DNA from 2 places in the Sulfurovum sp. TSL6 genome. Region 1 is predicted to be linked to the other one. Evidence: riboswitches for the same ligand, from Rfam matches in the RefSeq annotation. Region 1 holds a riboswitch; the other holds the start of a gene.
What was found. A riboswitch is a leader RNA that binds a small molecule or an ion and turns the genes downstream of it on or off. The one in region 1 is predicted to bind cyclic di-GMP.
Positions count from the first base shown of each region.

Region 2: linked by a shared signal. The riboswitch ahead of LDM93_RS06210 (PAS domain-containing protein) and the one ahead of LDM93_RS03920 (DUF4382 domain-containing protein) in region 1 are both predicted to bind cyclic di-GMP.

Region 1 is NZ_BPFJ01000001.1:784,194-795,117, forward strand. Features, by position in the region: gene LDM93_RS03885 (DUF2905 domain-containing protein) at 1-224, shown strand, start outside; gene LDM93_RS03890 (DUF2238 domain-containing protein) at 271-870, shown strand; gene LDM93_RS03895 (SdiA-regulated domain-containing protein) at 899-1,624, opposite strand; gene LDM93_RS03900 (6-phosphofructokinase) at 1,621-2,592, opposite strand; gene LDM93_RS03905 (LOG family protein) at 2,692-3,564, shown strand; gene LDM93_RS03910 (valine--tRNA ligase) at 3,633-6,266, shown strand; gene LDM93_RS03915 (tetratricopeptide repeat protein) at 6,266-6,850, shown strand; gene LDM93_RS03920 (DUF4382 domain-containing protein) at 6,962-7,831, opposite strand; cyclic di-GMP riboswitch class I at 7,901-7,978, opposite strand; cyclic di-GMP riboswitch class I at 8,049-8,126, opposite strand; gene LDM93_RS03925 (EAL domain-containing protein) at 8,216-10,501, opposite strand; gene LDM93_RS03930 (DNA polymerase IV) at 10,542-10,924, opposite strand, start outside.
Region 2 is NZ_BPFJ01000002.1:232,981-243,904, forward strand. Features, by position in the region: gene LDM93_RS06175 (peptidylprolyl isomerase) at 1-320, opposite strand, end outside; gene nth (endonuclease III) at 435-1,085, shown strand; gene LDM93_RS06185 (M20/M25/M40 family metallo-hydrolase) at 1,109-2,401, opposite strand; gene LDM93_RS06190 (CPXCG motif-containing cysteine-rich protein) at 2,456-2,638, shown strand; gene LDM93_RS06195 (DUF1653 domain-containing protein) at 2,635-2,853, opposite strand; gene LDM93_RS06200 (cytochrome b/b6 domain-containing protein) at 2,958-3,542, shown strand; gene metH (methionine synthase) at 3,675-7,181, opposite strand; cyclic di-GMP riboswitch class I at 7,304-7,379, shown strand; gene LDM93_RS06210 (PAS domain-containing protein) at 7,458-7,910, shown strand; gene LDM93_RS06215 (hypothetical protein) at 7,947-8,177, opposite strand; gene lpxD (UDP-3-O-(3-hydroxymyristoyl)glucosamine N-acyltransferase) at 8,228-9,187, opposite strand; gene ilvN (acetolactate synthase small subunit) at 9,257-9,736, opposite strand; gene LDM93_RS06230 (acetolactate synthase large subunit) at 9,736-10,924, opposite strand, start outside.

The DNA.
Region 1 (10,924 bases):
TGACAGATATTGGGAAAAGTCTTATCATTATAGGTTTTGTGGTCATCATCATAGGTACTGTGTTACTCTTTAGTGACAAACTTCCATTCAATCTTGGAAAACTCCCCGGTGATATCTCCTTCAAAAAAGAAAACTTCTCTTTTTATTTCCCGATCACAACGTCTATCTTGATCAGTGTTATTTTATCACTTCTGTTTTATCTCTTTGGTAGGTTCTTTAGATAAGAACTTCCAATATGGTGTTATAATACTAAAGGAAAAAGGAGAGGATATGCCAAAATCACACAAGTTAATCTATACAATATATCTGGTTATTTGGGTCATTATGGCGATCAATCCCAAATATCCCGCTGATTGGCTTATTGAAAATGTATTGATATTCATTTGTGTTCCTTTTATTATCTGGATGGATACCAAGCATCAATTTACACTTTTAAGCATGATTTTTCTTCTCATATTTTCCAGCCTGCACTCTTTAGGATCGCACTATACCTATTCAGAGATGGTGCACTTTAACACCATCACACAGTTTTTTGGCTTTGAGAGAAATCATTTTGACCGCTTGGTACATTTTCTGTTTGGATTACTTCTCTTTAGGGTACTGTTTGAGATGATTGCTCCTAGTACAACTACGGTTAAAACTGCTTTACTCTTTACCTTTACGATGATTCTTTCTATCTCCACACTCTATGAACTGCTTGAATGGCTTGCAGTGGTTATATTGCACCCTGAACTCGGGATGGCTTTTTTAGGCACACAGGGAGATATATGGGATGCGCACAAAGACTCTGCTCTTGCCATGACAGGTGCTTTGATCAATATACTTTTTTATCAAAGCTATAAGCATTTATGGCTATTAAAAAGAGGATAAAAGCTATCTATGAAAGAGCTGTAGTAGGTTATAAGCCTAATCTCTTTTTCTTGTATTTTACAATGCGTCCGTCATCATCTGCAAGATACACATTATCTTTCGCATCAAAGGCTATACCTTCCCAGGCACCCTTCTCCAATTTAACTTTTTGTACAATTTTCTTCTTTTGAAGATCATACTTGATCAAAAGATCTTCTTTATCACTCACCATATAAAGATATCCATCATAAAAAGTAAGTCCTGCAGTGTCAGCAACATGATGTTCAATCACATCAATGATCCTTGAAGGATAAGGCATCAATCTGACTACAGCAATGAAAGATTTCTTTTTCTTCTTGGATTGTTTGGCTAGATAGACTCTATTGCCTACTTTTGCAATGCCTTCTATTCCCGATTTTTTGTTAAACAGCGGTAACTTTTTCCCATGATAGATGGTATCCAAAGGAATTTCCTTCTTTTCACCTGTCAGAGTGTCAACCATTAACAACCCTTTATTTTCAAGAGCAAAAATCATCTGTGACTCTTCACATACAATACCTTCAAGATCATACTTCCCCAGCTTTATTTTTTGAAGTATCTTTCCTTTTCGGTGGATCTTATAGTAAGCCCCTTCATCATTGGCGACAACAAGTGTATCATCACTGGTACAATAACTTACCCCTGAAGCTTCTGGGATCTTTGCGATCACCTTTCCTTTGGGATCAGCACAGGCACTAACCCATAATACAAAAGGAAGCCATACATAATATTTCATATATGGCACCCGAACTCCATTCCAAGCTTCAATAATTCAGCGTTTATTTCGTATTTTTTAAAAGCAACATCTTCAATATCTTTATGATTAAATCCACTTTTATTGTAACAGATCACGGAGCTTTTATTGCCTTCAAGCAAACCATCTATAGCCTGGGTCACAAAATCAAAAGCCATAAGACGGTCATACACTGTAGGATTTCCCCCACGTTGCATGTGACCCAGTACTGTAATACGGGATTCTATACCTATCTCTTCTTCAAACCACTGTGCAACATCTTCTGAATTTTTCATAGCTTCAGAGACCACTGCGATAAAATACTCTCTGCCCTCTTGTATCTGTTTTTTAAAACATGATTTATAATCGTTTAGTTCATAGGGTATTTCCGGTATTAAGCACATCTCTGCCCCAGAGGTCAGTGCTGAGACAAGTGCCAGATAGCCACACTCTCTTCCCATCGCTTCTATGACAAATGCACGGCTAAAGGATGATGCAGTATCTCTGATAGAGTCTATGGCATACTTAATGACATTAAGTGCTGTATCTACACCAAGACAGTACTCTGTTCCAGCAATATCATTGTCGATCGTAGCAGGAATACCGGCAAAGCTTAACCCTTCACTCTCGTCACTCAGTGCCTGCATCCCTTTAAAGGAACCATCACCACCCAAAACGACCAAATAACCTATATTATGTGCCTTGAGGTTATCAAGTGCCTGTTTACGATAAGACTGCTCCATAAAACGTTTTGAACGAGAAGAGCGTATCTTTGTCCCACCACGTGAAATGATACCTGCAACATCACGGTAACCTGCCTTATAGATGTTGTTGTCTATCAAACCTTCAAAACCATTATTTACAAAATACGGTGTAAGTCCTTTCCCAATGCTGTATTCAACAAAACGCTTGAGTGCAGCATTCATTCCTGAAACATCACCACCTGAACAGAGTATCGCTATATTTTTCATGGTTTAGCCTTTGTACATTCATATAAAAAATTATAACATTAAAATGTATTCAAAGGAATTCATTCAAAAAATATGTATAATATCCATAGAGGTACCAGTATGAAAAAAAAGTCCAATAATTATTCTGACACGTTAAAACAGATCAAAACCATCGTCAATGATCCATCTTATGAAATTGCAGAGGAAGATAAAAATTTTATCTATTCTGATGAGGCCAGAGGAGTAAGACTTCAGCTTGATTATCTCAAAGCAGAGGTAAAAATGCAAAAACAGGGTGTGGACCATACAATTGTGGTTTTTGGTAGTGCCCGTATTGTTGAATTTGATATTGCTATAAAAGAATTGAAAAAGATCGAAAAGGAGTTGGAGGCTTCTCCTCATTCAGAAGCACTTCTTATTGCACTTAAAAAAGCGGAAAGTATAGTAAGAAAGAGTCATTACTATGACGAAGCACGTAAATTTGGTCAACTGGTAGGGAAAAGCGGTAAAAGCCCTGAAGATATGCATGTCACCTTAATGACAGGAGGTGGTCCTGGTATTATGGAAGCAGCAAACCGCGGTGCTTCTGATGTGGGTTCCAAATCTATCGGTCTCAATATAGACCTCTCACATGAACAATTCCCTAACCCATACATTACACCTGAACTCTGTTTCCAGTTTCGATATTTTGCCGTACGTAAACTCCATTTTATGCAACGCGCCAAGGCGCTGGTCATCTTTCCAGGAGGTTTTGGTACCCTTGATGAACTCTTTGAAGTATTAACACTGATACAAACAAAAAAAAGTCACCCTATACCCGTCATTCTGCTTGGAAAAGAGTACTGGAACCGTATGATTGATTTTGATTTTTTACAAGAAGAGGATGCCATAGCGTCTCATGATCTAGATATATTATCGTATGTAGATAATGCAGAGGAAGCATGGGATGCCATTATACAATGGCACAAAAAGAACAAAACTCCACTCTTTTAAGCCCTGCCATAAAAGAAAAAGCACCATTACGCTATAATCGCGACAATATTATCATGTAGGATAGTCTGATGAGCGAATCAACTGAAAAAAAAGCAACATATAACCCAAAAGAAGTAGAAGATAATTACTATAAACTCTGTGAAGAGCGTGGGTACTTTGAAATAGATGGAAATAAGCGTATCCAGGAGGAAGGGAAAAACTTTTCTATTATGATGCCTCCTCCAAATGTTACAGGGTCTCTGCATATCGGTCATGCACTTACATTTACACTCCAAGATATCATTACACGTTATAAGCGTATGGATGGGTTTAAAACACTTTGGCAACCTGGTACTGACCATGCAGGTATTGCTACTCAGAACATTGTAGAAAAGCAGCTTTTAGCCGAAGGTACGACAAAAGAAGAGATAGGAAGAGAGAAATTCTTAGAGCGTGCATGGTTGCAAAAAGAGACAAGTGGCGGCAACATCGTACACCAGATGAGAAAGCTGGGAGTCACACCTGCATGGAAACGTGAGCGTTTTACCATGGATGAGGGGCTTAAAGAAGCCGTCAAAGAAGCATTTGTCTCACTTTACAATGAAGGTCACATCACTCAAAATAATTATATGGTCAACTGGTGTACCCATGATGGTGCATTGTCTGACATTGAAGTAGAACACGAAGAGGTCAATGGCAAATTCTACACGATGATCTATAAATTTGCTGATGGTTCAGGAGAGCTTGAAGTAGCGACTACTAGACCTGAGACATACTTCGGTGATACCGCGATCATGGTACACCCTGATGATGATCGTTATACAGACATCGTTGGTAAAGAGGTTCTTTTACCACTGACGGATAGAAAGATCAAGGTTATTACGGATGAATATGTAGATATGGAGTTTGGAACAGGTGTGGTTAAAGTGACACCTGCACATGACCAAAATGACTATGCGGTAGGGAAAAGACATAACTTAGAGTTCATCAAGGTCTTTGATGAAAAAGGGATATTAAATGACTACTGTGGTGATTTTGCTGGTTTAGAGCGTCTAGAAGCGCGTCCAGTGATCGTAAAAGCACTTGAAGATGCCGGACATATCGTGAAAATAGAAGAGCATATTCATCAAGTAGGACACTGTTACAGATGTAAGAATATCGTTGAACCTTTTATCTCTCAACAGTGGTTCTTGAGTGAAAAAATAGCTGAAAATTCTATCAAAGAGACTAAAAAACACAACAACTTCCACCCTGCCCACTGGATAAACTCTTATACAGCATGGATGGATGAACTTCGTCCTTGGTGTATCTCTCGTCAACTATGGTGGGGACACCGTATACCGGTATTTACCTGTGATGACTGTGGCCATCAATGGGCAGACAGGGAAGATGAACCTGAAACATGTCCAAAATGTGCATCAAAGAAAATAACACAAGACCCTGACGTACTCGATACATGGTTCTCTTCAGCCTTATGGGCAATGTCACCTTTAGGTTGGGGAAATAACGGTAAGCTTACAGAACTCTATAATGAAACTGACATGGAAGATTTTTACCCTAATTCACTGCTCATTACAGGTTTTGACATCATGTTCTTCTGGGTAGCAAGAATGATGATGATGGGTGAACATTTTACAGGGAAACTACCATTTGAAGACATCTATATGCATGCGCTTGTAAGAGATGAACACGGTGCGAAGATGTCAAAGTCAAAAGGCAATGTGATCGATCCACTTGATATGGTGGAAGAACATTCAGCAGATATTATCAGATTTACTTTGGCATACCTGGCTGTACAGGGTCGTGACATAAAACTGGGTGCTAAAAATCTAGAGCAGTTTAGAAACTTTACGAACAAACTTTACAATGCAACAAACTACTTGCAACTCAATGTAGATACTTTTCCAGAACTCAAAGATATAGAAGTTAAAACACTGCTTGGGCGCTATATGCAAAGCCGTTTGAGTCTTGCGGTAGAGAAGATTCGTACCTCAATTGAGTCTTATAAATTTGATGAGTCTGCAAAAACACTCTACAACTTTGTATGGAATGAGTTTTGTGATTGGGGTATCGAATACTCTAAAGCCGACAGAGAAAGCATCGTAGAGCTTGGTGCGATCTTCAAAGAGACACTTAAAATGGTTTCTCCGTTCATGCCGTTTATCTCTGATCATCTTTACCACAAACTCTCAGGTACTACACTAGAAGGTGGTGATTCATTAATGGTCATGAACTTCCCTAAAGAGATAACAAGAGACGTAGAAGCTGAAAACATGTTTGCGATCATCGAAGAGTCTATCACTGCTCTGAGACGTGCTAAAGTAGTCATCGATATGGGTAATAGCAAGATAGAAAAAGCCTACATCAAACTAGATGTAAATATCGATACAGAGATGGCTCGTCCATTCATACAGAAATTGGCTAAAGTGGAAAATATTGAGTTTGTGGATGCAAAAGTAGCAGACTCCATTACGGATGTTTCTGATAATTTAGAAGTGTATCTGCCAACGGGTGAGATAGATATGACACCTATCATCAACAAACTGACTAAACAAAAAGAGAAGCTAGAAAAAGAGATACAAAAATTAAGTGGTATGCTCAATAATGAAAAGTTTGTTGCCAATGCACCAGCAGAAGTACTTGCCACAAATAAGCAAGCACTTGAAGATGCGCAAAGCAAGATAGAAAAAGTGAGTGCAGAACTTGCAGGGTTTGGTGTATAATGACTCCTCTAGCACAAGAAGCGTACAACGCATTACTCGCAAAAGAATACGATAAGGCCCTTGAGCTCTATACTGCTCTAGAAAAACAAAATGACCCTGTATCTTATTACTATCTAGGTTTTCTATATTTTAGAGGCTATGGTGTCAACCAAGATACTAAAAAAGCCTTTGACTACTATCTAGAATCTGCAACCAGAGAAGTACCTTTGGCACAGTTTGAAGTGGCATTGATGCTAGAAAACGGTGAAGGGTGTGAGAAAAATGAATCAGAAGCAGCCTTCTGGTACGAAGAAGCAGCCAAAAGAGGCAACATAGATGCCTTTAATAACCTTGGTGCCATGTACAAAGAGGGTCGTGGTGTACACCAGGATTACAAAAAGGCATTCATACTCTTCTCTAAAGCAGCTCAGGCAGGCAATGCCAAAGCACAGTTTAACCTGGGCGCATTATATGACATGGGGTTAGGTTGCGAAGAGGATAAAGAGAAAGCCATAGAGTGGTGTAGAAAAGCTGCCTATCAAGGCCATGAGATGGCAAAAGGTATTATCAAACGTATGCAGCAAGACGGGCAGATCGTTTTTTAAAATACTTGTAGAGAATTGTTCTAAGCAGCATATAAAAAGAGATTAGATTATTTATCTCTTTTTACTCCAGACACATACTTTGTATGCAGTCTGGAATATATTCAATACATTTTAGTTTGAAGTATTGATATCAACCAATGTTGTTTGTCCTTTCAAGACTTCAACATTATGTTTTTCATAGAAAAATTCATTATATATACCACCTGCTAGGTAGTCTGCCGTAATAAGAGTATAGTTTCCTTCACCAAGGTATGCCAACGTAAAGTTACCATCACTAATATTGACATCGTCTGAGCTTACAGCATTCGGGAAAGGATCTAATTCATCATTCCAATCACCTTCTTTGTAAGCAAAAACCCTCAAATTATTATGGTCTGAAAAATCAAGAACTGTTCCCCTAATCATACCTGAAAGTTCAGTGACCACCAATCTAATCACTGGTTTTAAATTATATTTTCCACTTCCTGTCGGAACAATTGATTTATATATATCGAAATCTGCAGTCACTTCGATTTTTGCATCAGCCGTGATATCAAATGCACCTTTACCTTTATAACCGCTTTGTCCTCCACTAGGAACAAATAATGGCGCAGATGATCCATCAGACCATGTTATATTACAATCTGGATTACTTTTAACTTCTGACTCTTTTGTAGGGGCAGCCAATTTAAAGCGAATCTCCTGATAGTGACCTGCCGGCAGAATCATATTTCCCAAATGAAGTGATTTACCATCATGAAGTTCAAATAGGTTGAATGTCTGAGGCTCGAAATCTTCAGCAGTGATCCAATTTCCCTCATAATTGTATTCAATACCAATAACAGCAATATTCACTTCTGTTACATTTACATCGTTTTCTTTATCCAACTGAGGTTGCGCATCAGTGATACTGAGTGATAAAGTACCCGTTGGAGTAGAAGAACCGCCTCCACAGCCTGTGATGAGTGTGATTAGTGTAAAAGCTAACACAATAGCTATCATATTATGAAATTTTTTCATAAATACCCTTTTTTATATATTGGATGTTGCGCAAAAGAAATATGAATTTATTTTGGCAGCCTGGCGATCTTAAAATGAAGACCCATAGCTTTCCGTCCCTGCTTCACAACAGGTTTGGCACAACAAAATAATTTTGAATTAAATAGAATTTGCAGGCAGAACAAGTTGTAAAAGCAAAATAATACTTTTAGTATTGGTATTTGGCAACCTGGCGATCTTAGAGTTAAGACCCATAGCTTTCCGTCCCTGCTTCACAACAGGTTTGGCACAACAAATTATATTTAAAAAGTCTCTTTACTATAACGTAGGTATTATATATCATTATGAATTAGATACATCTTGAATGATCCAAACTTGCATAATATTTTATAATATTGGAACTTCAGTAACATTTTGTAAAAACTGTTTCTCAAACTCTTCTACATCTACAGCTTTGGAAAAATGATATCCTTGATACCTAAGTTTTGGATCTAGCCCTCTAAGCAGCTCTAGTTGCTGTTCGTTTTCAATACCTTCTATAATGATGTTATAGTTGAATTGTCTTCCTATGTCCAATATACTTGAAACAAGATGTACTTCACTAGGGTTGAATTCTATATTTTTTATAAATTCCTTATCTATTTTCAATGTATGGAAAGAAAGCTTCTTTAGATAAGATAAAGAAGAGTAGCCTGTACCAAAATCATCAATGGCACATCTTACTCCTTGCCTACGTAACTCATTAATGACATCCTCTGTATTATCAAAATTATCAATCAGTGATCGTTCTGTGATCTCTATCATGATGTCATGAGTCTCTAGTCCATATTTTCTTAACTTGTTAAGGAATTCCCTAGCAAAATTATTTTCTACAAATTGCTGTGCATTCACATTGATCGAAACATACTCCAGGTTCCAGCTATTCTCTTTTTTCCATTGAGCTATATGCTGGCATACATTATCAAGAACCCACCATGTAATCTGTGAGATCAAACCTGCTTTAATAGCCAATGGTATAAAATCCTGCGGTGACAGGGCTCCTCTTGTCGGATGATCCCAACGTACAAGTGCCTCAGCAGAGCACACTACATCTTCATCTATGGAAACTACGGGTTGATAAAAAAGACCCAACTGATTATTTTTGACTGCATATACCAGGTCATGCTGAAGCATAAATAGCTCTTTTTGTTGTTTGTCTAAAGAAGAATCATAATATGCAACATGTCCATTATCATTCTTTGCTTGATACATTGAAAGATCTGCATGTCTTATGATCTCTACGATATTCGTATAAGCAGGTTTCATAATAACGATACCTATACTTGATTTAATATGTAAATGCATCTCTTTGATGATAAAGGGTTCTAAGAAAAGATCCTGTATCTCTCTAGAAAACTCTTCAGCTTCTTTATGAGCCATGTTTTTATCTTCTGATACATGTGGAATAATAATGATAAATTCATCTCCACCCAATCTGCTGACCATACAATCTTTTCCTAAGTTATCGGTCAAACGTTTAGATACAGCAAGAAGTACATCATCTCCCACTTGATGCCCCAAAGAGTCATTAATGCTTTTAAACTGATTAAGATCAAGATAAAAAAGTATTGAAAAATATGTTTTATGTTTTACACTCGTTACAAGTTTCTCCATATAGTTCCTAAAACCTCTACGATTGAACAAACCGGTAAGTACATCATGTTGCACCAAATATTCAAGCTCTGTTAAGGCGGTATGTTCTTTCGTTTTATCCTCTATCATACCTACGCCACCCAAAACATTATTATCTGAATCACTAAAAGAAAAAACTTTTGCATCTATCCAAAATGGCTTATTATTGAGGGATACATATGGACCTTCATAAGATTGTGTACCCTCACTAATTGCATTTTTTAATACTTTTAATATACGTCTGTCTGGAAGCATACGAAGATCCATTCCTGTGATCTTCTCTTTTTCATGCTCAAATAATGTCTTTAATTGTTCATTACACTCTAGTACCTTTAAATCTTTATTATAGGTAAAGATACCAAGAGGTGCATTTTTAAATAAACTATTTAAAAGCATATGTTCCGATTGCAACATATTAAAAGCATTTTTTTGTTGATACATATTATAGATGTTGGTCACTTGTGCAAGAAAATACAAGATCAGTGAAATGGTAAGTATGATATGCAAAGGCGTATCATGAAGCAATGCCATAGAAAAAATAAGAGGCAATAAAAGAATAGTTGAATACATGATATTGAGTCGTGCATCTGCCGATAAAGAAACTGTAGAACCTAAAGACAATCCTAAAAGTACCGCAACAATATAAAGTTGATAATAGTGATCTACCTGATGTATAAAAATAAAACCTAATGTTGAAAAAACAAGTGCAGTCAATATTGCATCAACGACAAATTTTTTATACCATAATGCCATGGAGTATTTTTTAGGATTTTGTTTAAAACTATAAGCAGAATAAAGTCTATATCCTGTTAAGATCATCAAGATCAGTGACCACACTAGAATACTGCCATCAAGTATTGGGTATAAAGCTACAATGATTAAAATAGCTAATAGAACAACAACTAACAGTGCTCTCGTCGAAAGTGTATACAATGAATTGACTACAGAGTCATCAACCGTTTGAAGCTCTTTTATGTTCGAGAATAATCTTTTTAAATTCATACAACATTGTAGCATGAAACCCTAATAAGTTGAATATATTTTAAAGTTCATTTCCTGTTTTAATGATATCCAGCCCAAAACGTGCTCTTAACGCATGTATATTTTGATGTAATTGTTTTTCTTTGCTGTCGTCATGGAAATCTATCAGTGAAAGTGTCTTCAGGTTAAGTGAAGCAAAACTTGAAACGTTCAATGTCAGTTTGATAGCTCCTTTATTGCTCTGGGCTATCTCTTCATACATGTCTGAAAGCATAGACTTAAAGAGTGTTTCAGAAAAAACCCTGTTCACAGTTAGTGTCTTTTTAACTTTTACACCATACTCATACCCTATCTTCAAATAATAGCTTGTAGGGTTCACCTCCATAGCCATCACCATATAGATAATATGCCTTGCCATGATCATAATACGTCTTTTGATCTCAG
Region 2 (10,924 bases), on a different contig from region 1:
TGTTCTTTCATCCACATGTTGACTAAAAGTTCATCTCTGATCTTTTCCATGTTTCTTTTAAATTCAGGCTTTTTATCTATGCCCTCTTGTGCTGCAAGTTCTGTAAAAAGGACTTTTTCTATCAGTCTCTCTGTAACCATTTTTTTCTCATCAGGAGCAAGTTCCATGAAGTTTGCCTGAGGTGCAGAGGCAGACACAAATGCTTGTGCATCCTGTTTGGTGATGTTTTTACCATTGACGGTTACGAGTATGTCTGACGCCACTACTGATGTTGCCATGACAGCCACAGCGAGAAGTGAAGTTTTTGCTAGTTTTAACATTTCGAATAATCCTTAATTACTTAAATTTTAAGAAGAAGTATATCCCTCTTGGGTAAATCATTTATTAATGTGCTAATATTCTATTTAGTATTTTATTAGAGGAAGGCAATAAGTATGGCAAAAGTCAAAAAAGCAACCAAAAAAGAGATAGAAGAGATAAAAAGTATCTTTCTTGAACACTATCCTGATTCTGTCACTGAATTAGAGTATCGTAATCTTTATGAACTGCTTATTGCAGTTATGCTCTCTGCCCAATGTACAGATAAACGTGTGAATATCATCACCCCTGCTCTATTTAAAGCATATCCAGACCCAGTATCTCTTGCCAATGCCGACTTGGATGAAGTCAAATCATACATTAATACCTGTTCATTTTTTAACAACAAAGCCAAAAACCTCATCAAAATGGCACAGAGTGTGGTAGAATACTATGGCAATGAAGTCCCGCTGGAACGAGATGAGCTGGTCAAGCTTGCAGGGGTAGGTCAAAAAACAGCCAACGTCGTCATGATAGAGTATACCGGTGCCAATCTCATGGCGGTGGATACCCATGTATACAGGGTCGCACACCGTTTAGGACTCTCTGATGCCAAAACCGCTGTAAAATGTGAAGAAGAATTAAGTAAAAAATTCAAAACAGACCTACACTTACTTCATCAAGCGATGGTACTGTTTGGACGCTACAGATGTAAAGCGGTCAAACCTGAGTGTGAAGGATGCTTTATGGAAGCCCATTGCAAAACAAAACAAACCTTTAAAGTGTAAGGATTATCTTAGCACTATTTACTTCAATACCTCTTCTGCTCTTCATTCACTGATCTTATGATCTGTTTCACTACTTCAAACGTACGTTCAACGGATTCCAAATCCACCATCTCTCTAGTAGAATGAGGGTAACGGATCGTTGGACCGATGGAAGCAAACTTCATAGCAGGGTATTTCTCTGCAATCACACCGCATTCAAGTCCTGCATGTATCGCCATCATCTTTGTTTTACCGAACACAGATTGCATCTCTTGACTGACAAGATTTGTAAAATCACTGATGTCTGGTTTCCATGCAGGGTATTTATCTTCAAGTTTTACTTGATAACCGTAAGCATTAAAAAATGCCAATGTCTCTTTTGAAATATTTTCAAGCTTCACTGCATCCATGGCACGTGCACTTGTTTCTACAAGAAGTCCGCCTTTCTCATCTGCTGTAATAATAGCCAGATTGATACTGACATCAGGAATACCCAGCTCCTCATTTTGTGCATGTACGCCATGCTTAAATCTATGTAACATCTCTATGGTTTTATCACCCTCACGCAATACTTTCGGTCTCTCGGTGAGTTCACGTACTTTGACCAACTCTGTATTCTCCAACTTCGATTCACTACGTACAATGGCCACTGCATTCGCCGGAATAGAATTACGTCGTTCTCCTGCATACATACTTGCTAGCTGTGTGATCTTCTGTTCATATAAATACTCACCCAGTACTTTTATCGCAGAAGGAATACCTTTATCTATATCTACACCTGAATGTCCACCCACCAGTCCTTTGACTGCCACTTCATAACAATACCCAGTTCCATCCACATAACTGTCTTGTTTTGAAGCTGTAATATCGACGCCGCCTGCACACCCTATATAGACTTCTGCTTCATCTTCACTGTCCAGGTTTAGCATGTATGGACTTTTAAGATCAAAAGCAACTTTGTTTGCCCCTATGAGTCCCACCTCTTCATCAGAAGTAAATAGAAACTCTAACTCTTGGCCTTCATCCATAAGCTGCATCATCATCGCTATGGCCATACCGTTATCTGCACCCAATGAAGAATCTTTGGCTTTCATCCAGCCATCTTCTATATAGGTTTCCAAAACAGGAGCCTTGCCCATACAGACCATGTCATAATGTGCTTGAAGACAAAGTGTCGGTTTCCCTTTTGATAGGTAAATATTTTTAACGTCGTCTACTTCAACGTCATACCCTCTTTCTTTAGAAAACGTAACTAAAAATTCCAATAATCTATCTGCTATTTTACTGCAGTGTGGGATCTGTGTCAGGGTTTGAAAGTGTTCGATGATGGATGACATATATACTCTTTTTTGCAAATTATAGTACAATCACATAAAAAATTAGGACCATTCATGGAACATTTCTTTACCTGTCCCTACTGCTGGGAACGTATCTCTATGATACTGGACAGTTCTGAGGAAGAAAGCGATTATATAGAAGACTGTGAAGTATGCTGTCGTCCCATAGAACTTCTTTTTAGGTTTTCTGGAGAGAATTTAGTGAGTTTTGAGGCGAAAAAAATGGAAGGGATCTAACCTTCACCGTCTATCTTTTCAAAGCGAGGTATAAAGACACCCTCTACCTCAACTTTTTCCACAAACATCTCATAGGGACGTACCCACATTCCTTCATCACCATACAAAGCCTTATAGACCACCATCCACTCTTCAGTCTCTGAGTGTTGTGCTGTCATGAAAACCTCATAAAGATTCCCTTTATAGTGTCTATACACTCCTTTTTCTAATTTCATTTTAGACGTCCTTCTCTTCATATATTTAATCTAGTATATAAAAATTTTCATAAAGCTACTATAATATAATTATGATTATAGATTTTAACCCAAAAGGATCAAATGTGAAACAATGGCGTTTAGATTTTAGAGTTTGGCACTGGGTACATGCAACAGTCATTTTAGGTCTGTTAGGAACAGTATTTTTACGAAAAACCTTTTTAAGTTGGAGAGCCAATGCTGAACTTCTTACTCAAAAACTTTCAGAGATAAACATTGCAGTCACGGCTGATCAAGCCAAAGGACTTGCCACAGCCATCCGTGCTCCTATGTGGGAGTGGCACATCCTCTTAGGATATGCATTGGCCGCTTTGCTCCTTTGGAGACTCCTGCTCTTTTTTACCCAAAGTGGGAAAATGAACTACCTGAACTACAAAGAAAAGACGCTACATAAAAAAATGGTAACTCTGAGTTATGTCTTTCTCTATGCTGGCCTTCTATTTATGGCAATGACAGGATTGACCATTCACTTTTATGAAGCACTTTCTCTTACAAAAGATACAGCCCATGACATCAAAGAAACCCATGAACTTGTTTACAATGCCATATTGATCTTTGTACCCCTGCATATTATCGGGGTTATTGTTGCTGAGAGCAGAGATGAAAAAGGGATTATTTCAGATATGATCCATGGAGGGAACAGAACTTGATCTGTTTTTAACCCGATATATATGTGACTAAACCAACATGAGATGTTGGGTTTGGCATATAACATTACTAAGATATTTAACCATGAAGTTTAACCCTTGTTCCCATATAGATCACAGGAACAGGTTAAGATCCTATAACGAATAATACGTCGCACTTTTATGGTGCACCACCAAGGCAGTAGTACTCTGTTCGGGAACTATCTGGAATGTTTCAGAGAGTTCTATACCAAACTCTTCAGGTTTTAACATATCAAACAACTCTCTGCTCTGTTCCAGATCGGGACATGCTGGGTACCCGAACGAATATCTAGCCCCCTGGTAACGGTTCATACGTACATCACGTAAAGTATGACCTTCATCTTCGGCAGTGATGTTGAGATCCAAACGTATCTGTTTGTGTACCACTTCAGCCAGTGCTTCAGCAAGTTCCACTGAGAGCCCGTGTACCATATTATACTCCAGGTATTTACCTGCATCGTAAAGCTCTTTTTCATAGGCAGAGAATTTCGCACCTGCACTCACACAGGTAAGTGCAATGACATCGTGTCTGTCATGTCTGTAAAAGTCGGAAAGTGCCCGGTGAGGTTTTCTGCCTTGTCTAGGAAAAGAGAATTTTGTGACTGCCCTACCGATGACTTTGTTTAAAGGTTCACGGTTGGCATTGGCATCGACATTCCACCCTTCACTCTCATCGAACAAGAACAATTCCTGATCATCACTCCTACAAGGATAATATCCGTAGATGATCGTCGGTTCAAAAAGATCTTTTTCGATAAACTCTTTTTTCAAACGTTCAAAAGCAGGATAGACGGTCTCGTCTATGAGCTTTTGATAGGCTTCTTTATCCATACCTTTGCTCTTATAACCCCAGTGCATCTTAAAGACAGAACGTGTATTGATCCACTCGTAGATCATAGAGAGATCCAAGTCTTCTTTTTGAAGGACTCTTCTTCCCCAGAATGGCGGTGTGGGTATCTCTACCTTCTCAGGCATTTCTATCTCTTCAAACGGTGGTATCACAACCTCTTTTTTTACTTTTTCAACACGTTCTTCCATATCTCCGGCCAGACGCGTATCCAATCCTACAGCGTTATCTTCATTATACTTCTCGATACGACTCATAGCGATAACGCCGTCAAATGCATCACGACAGTAGAATATAGGGCCTTTATAAATAGGTCTGCAGAAATCATCTACAAAAGCGCGTGTAAGTGCTGCTCCTCCTAAAAGTACCGGTATCTCCATACCCATCTCGGCCATCGTTTCAAGATTCTCTCTCATCACCGCCGTGGACTTCACCAACAGTCCGGACATACCGATCGCCTGGATAGATTGTTTCTCTACAATGTCGAGATACTCCTGCAGTTCGGTTTTTATCCCGACGTTCACTACTTTAAATCCATTATTTGAAAGGATAATATCTACAAGATTTTTACCCACATCATGTACATCACCTTTCACAGTACCTATGACCAGTGTGGTATCTGTCTCTTTTTCTTGCTTGGTCAAATGGGGATTGAGGTAATCTACCGTTGCTTTCATCGTCTCAGCACTTTGAAGCACAAATGGTAACTGCATCTGCCCTGAACCAAAGAGTTCACCCACCACTTTCATCGCGTCTATAAGGATTTCATTTACGATCACATCCGGGTGTATTTCATGACGTGCCTCTTCTACCAAAGGTATCATCCGTTCTTTGTCACCATCCATAAGAAGTTTTTTGATCTTCTCTTCATTGCTCATAGCTTCATAGGCTTCATCTGCACCTTCATCTTCTACCACAGCATCTGCAAAATGGTCGATGAATTTAAAGAGTGATTTCTCATCTGGTGTAAAAAGTAATTCTTCACAAATAGCAATGTCCTCGGCTGTCATTTTAGCCAGTGGAATAATGTGCTTCACATTAATGATCACAGAGGTCATACCTGCCTGCACACAGTGATGCAAGAAAACAGAATTCAAATAGAATCTCGCATGTTTTTCCAAACCAAATGAAATGTTTGAAAGTCCAAGTGTCGAACCTACTTCAGGGTAGATCTCATGTATCTCTTTAATGGCTTCATAGGCATTCTTTCCCGCTAACCTATCTTCTTCTTCACCCGTACCCACAGTAAAGGCCAGCATATCGAACATAATGTTTTGAGGTTCCAGTCCATGTTTGTGCACGGCAAGTTCGTACATTCGTTTAGCCACTGCGACTTTCTTCTCTTTGCTTCTTGCCATCCCCTCTTCATCTATCACAAGACAGACAAGCACAGCCCCATACTTTTTGGCTAACTTACAATAGGTTTCAAAGTTCTCTTCTCCATCTTCCAGGTTCGTTGAGTTGATGATAGGCTTTCCACCGATACACTTAAGCCCCTCTTCTATGGTATTGGGTCGTGTTGCATCGGGCATCAGAGGAAGCGGTATCTTCTGGTTATAGAGCTCCATGACCGCTCGCATATCCTTAGCCCCGTCACGCCCTGCGAACTCCACATTGACATCAAGCATATGCGCCCCATCACGCACCTGTGCCTGGCCTACAGTCAGTGTACCTTCATAATCACTGGCTAAGATAAGCTCTCTAAATGCTTTAGAACCCGTAGCATTACTTCGTTCACCTATGAGCAGTGGTGCTGGTTCCTGGAAAAGTTCTACCGTATTAAAAAGTGAAGCAATAGAAGGTTCTATGCTACCCGTAGGTTTTTTGGGTACTAAAGCTTCCACTGCTTTTTTGAGTGCTTGAATGTGTTGAGGCGTTGTACCACAACATCCACCAAGAAAACTTACGCCGTCATACCCTGTAAACTCCAGTTGTTTTTCGGTGAATTCATCCGGCCCCATAGGATAGTAGGTATACCCTCCACGGTTTTGAGGAAGTCCCGCATTCGCATGTACCGAGATAGGTATAGCACAAAGCTCAGAGAGTGTTTTGAGATGCTTTTTAACCTGATCCGGACCTGTACCACAGTTCAATCCTAAAGAGAGAATATCAAATGGCTCCAAGATAGTAACAATAGTCTCAGCATTGGTACCTATCAGCATAGATCCACTAAGCTCTATCGTTACGGATACCATGATAGGAAGTTGAACATTTCTCTCTTCATTTGCGTCCTGGCAGGCATGTAAAGCAGCTTTGATCTGTAGAGGATCTTGACATGTTTCTAAAAGAAAGACATCACATCCCCCATCTATAAGCCCAAGTGCAACAAGTTTATATCCCTCATACATTTCGTCATAATGAATGTGTCCCAGAGAGGGAAGCTTTGTCCCCGGTCCTATTGAACCTAAGACAAACTTCGGTGACTCTTGCGTGCCATATTCATTACAGACCTCTTTGACAAGCTGAGCGCCTTTTTTGGAAAGTTCATAGGCACGTTCACCCATCTGATACTCATCCAGTACCCATGGCATCGTACCAAAAGTATTCGTTTTGAGTAGATCAGCACCCGCCATAGCATACCGCTTATGGATACGCCCTATAAGCTCTGGTGCTGTATGGTTAAGCAGTTCATTACATCCCTCCTGATCCACACCTTTATCATCTATCCATGCTTCAGCTGGAACTGTAAGGTCTTGTATCTGTGTACCCATCGCACCATCGATGACGAGTATACGCTCTTGTAAAAGTGATTTGATTGTTTCTGTAATAGACAAAAAACGCCCCTTTATCATAATTCTGTAATTGTAGCAAAGTATGAAGAAAATATGATTAAATCTTAGTCCTAAGCTATAGTATCATGTTCATATAAGCGATAGATAGATATTATATTATCTATTATATTTAAGGCTAAACTCATTGTGAAGTGAGGACAGAAAGTGATGGGTCTCAATGTAGATTGCCAAACTGCCAAATGTGCTTGATCTGCATTTGTACTTCTTTCTGTCCTATAACACTTTTAATGTAACATATCTATTGTCCATGGAGAAAAAATGGGAAAAACAGTTAAAAACACTATTACCGGTAAAGAAATCACAAAACCAGATCCTGTAGATATAGAGGTACCATTTGATGGTGGTGTGATGATTACGGAAACAGATACGGCAGGTATCATTACTTATGCTAACCGTAAATTTCGTGAACTTACCGGTTATACAAAAGAAGAACTCATTGGATCACCACACAGTATAAACAGACATCCGGATATGCCAAAAGCAGCGTTCAAAGAGTTATGGGAAACAATAAAAGGTGGTAACTACTGGGAAGGTTTTGTAAAAAATATGACCAGTGAAGGCAAATATTACAATGTTGTTGTGTGGATAAAACCTAAATTAGACGATGATGGCAATATCATCGGATATATTGCAGGAAGAAAAATTCCTGATAAAGACCTCATGCAAAGAGCTTTCGACAAATACAAGGTCATGAAGAATAATGAAATATAGTTAATGGGTCAAGCCCATTAACGTTTCTTTCGAAAACTATAAACTTTTTTTCGCTTCTTCCAATGCTTCGATCACTGCATCGATATTTGCTTTAGGAATATGTACTTTCCAATCTGGTTCTTCAGCTCCTGCTTGCAGGGAAATACCGATACTTGCTACACTTTCACTCTTTGGACCATAAGGTTCTGATACCGTCGTAACAGTGATCTTCCCATCTTTTGTACCACTCAAGGTCATTTCATCTATTTTTGTTACTGTGCCACTCATATATTCTCCTTTAAATTTTTAATATCAATGATTATATTACAATGACTTAACTATTTTTTACCTTTGACCAACCCCATTATTTTAGCTTGCAAACGCAACCACATTTTATGATCAATAGCAGGAAAACCTGCATAGGTTTTGCCACCTTCAAGAGACTTGGTAACACCGCCTTTCCCTGCGATAGTTGCAAAGTCACCCACTTCCAAATGTCCTGCAGTGGCACTTTGTCCACCCATGACTACATTTCTGCCTAAAGTCGTAGAACCTGCAAGACCCACTTGAGCAGCACAAAGGGTATGCTCACCGACATCACAGTTATGTGCGATCTGTATAAGGTTATCGAGTTTGGTACCTTTACGGATATATGTTGTACCGAATACGGCTCTGTCTATGGCACAGTTTGCACCGATCTCTACATCATTTTCTACAACAACATTACCATTCTGATAGATCTTCACATGTTCACCAAGCTTTGTATGTGCAAAACCGTACCCATCACAACCGATCACTGTACCACTATGAATGATACACTCAGAACCTATTTCTGTATGATGATACAGGGTCACATTTGGATGGAGAAGTGTCCCTGAACCAATCGTCACATTATCACCCACATAGCAACCTGCCAAGAGTGTAACATTGTCGCCCAGTTTGACATTTTTACCAAAAGAGACGCTCTTATCTATATCACATGCCTCACCGACAGTAGGCTGTGAGGCCTCACTCCCAAGTTTATGTGCGAAGAACTTAGAGGCCAGTGCCAATTTAAGATACGCTTCATCTGTAATCAGCGCAATCGTTCCAGAAGGCAGTAACCCTGCATGCTTTTCATCGATCAGTACCGCAGCAGCCTTGGTATCTGCCAATTGTGAAGCATATTTACTATCCGTAAAAAAACTAAGTTGTGTGGATGTAGCTTCACTCAGTGTGTGTATCCCTTCTATAATGAGATCTTCACCTTGAAAGTCTAAGCCAATATGTTCTGTTATTTCTGAGAGTGGGTAAGTCATAAAGTGGTCCTTTTAACTTAAAGTAGATATCACTCTCCTTACAGGAAAGTGACAGAAGTAGAGTATCTTTTATCTTTCTATAGCGACAACACCGCCACGTACAATCTCAAAAGGGTTGTAACGTTGTGCTGCTTCTATGAAATGCTGTGTACGTTTTGGATCATCCGCTACCATGGCGATGATCATCTCTTTACCCACATTTGCGATACCACCATTATAAGCCGCACACAATGCTCCGATATCACTTAAGTGTTCTGTAATAGGAAACTTCACTAATACCATCTCTTTTTCAACCATCTCTTCATGCTCAATAACCTTATATACAGGGATCAGCTTATGCAGTTGCTTAGTGATCTGCTCCATGACTTTGGCAGAACCATTCGTTTCGATCGTAATATGTGACATTTCACTCTCAGGTATAGGTGCCACAGTGAGTGATGCGATGTTATACCCACGTGCTGCAAAAAGTGATGTGACACGTGCAAGAACAGAACTCTCATTCAATACGATCACAGAAATAACACGTCTTTTATTCATAGAACTTTCCATTATTTCTCTCCTTTTTGCGGTAACATCATGTTAAAGAGTGCACCGCCGGCAGGTACCATAGGAAGTACATCTTCAAAACGGTTCACGGCAACATTCATAAAACATACCTTATCTTGTTCTATAGCATCTTTGATAGCCGCATCAAACTCTTCTTTAGTGGTAACGTCATACCCTATTCCACCACATGCCTCAGCCAAGGCTTTCCAATTTGGTTGGAATGTCAAGTCTGTCTCAGAGTAGCGTTTCTCATAGAAGAACGTTTGCCACTGTCTAACCATCCCCAGGAAGTGGTTATTGAGTATAAGGTTGATGACGGGTATTTTATACTCAGCCGCGGTTACAAGTTCTTGCATATTCATCAGGATCGAACCGTCTCCTGTAACATTGATAACGGTTTTATCCGGGAAGGCTCTTTTAGCACCCAGTGCTGCAGGAAAACCAAAGCCCATTGTTCCCAATCCACCCGAATTGATCCATTGGCGTGGTCTGTCAAACGGATAATGCTGTGCTGCCCACATTTGATGCTGACCCACATCTGAAGTAATGATGGCATTTTCACCTACCAGTTCACCGATACGTTCTATGGCCCATTGCGGCTTGATAACCTCATCAGAGTCTACATAGGATTGAGGGTGAAGCTCATCATAACGATTCAATATCTCTCTCCATGCCTGGAATCTGTCTGTATCTATACCATCAAGAAGCGGTAACATCGCTTCAAGTACCTCCGTTACATCACCTACGATAGGATAATCAACATCAACAAGTTTACCAATATTCGCAGCATCAATATCTACATGAATGATATCCGCATATTTGGCAAACTCAGAAAGTTTACCTGTAACCCTGTCATCAAATCTGGCACCCAAAGAGATAACCAGGTCTGTCTCTGACATTGCCATATTGGATGCATAGTTTCCATGCATTCCCAACATACCAAGAAGTAATGGATTCTTTGCACCCAATACACCTCTCGCCATCAATGTTTCAACTGCTGGTATCTGTGTTTTTACTGCTAATTCACGTACAAGATCACTTGCATTTGAAAGCACAACACCACCACCGATATAAAGTAAAGGTTTCTTTGCTTTTTTTATCGCTTCGACCGCTTTGTCTATCTGTCTTTTATTTCCTTTGTATGTCGGCTTATACGTAGGGATGTCTACAGAATCAGGATAGACAAACTCA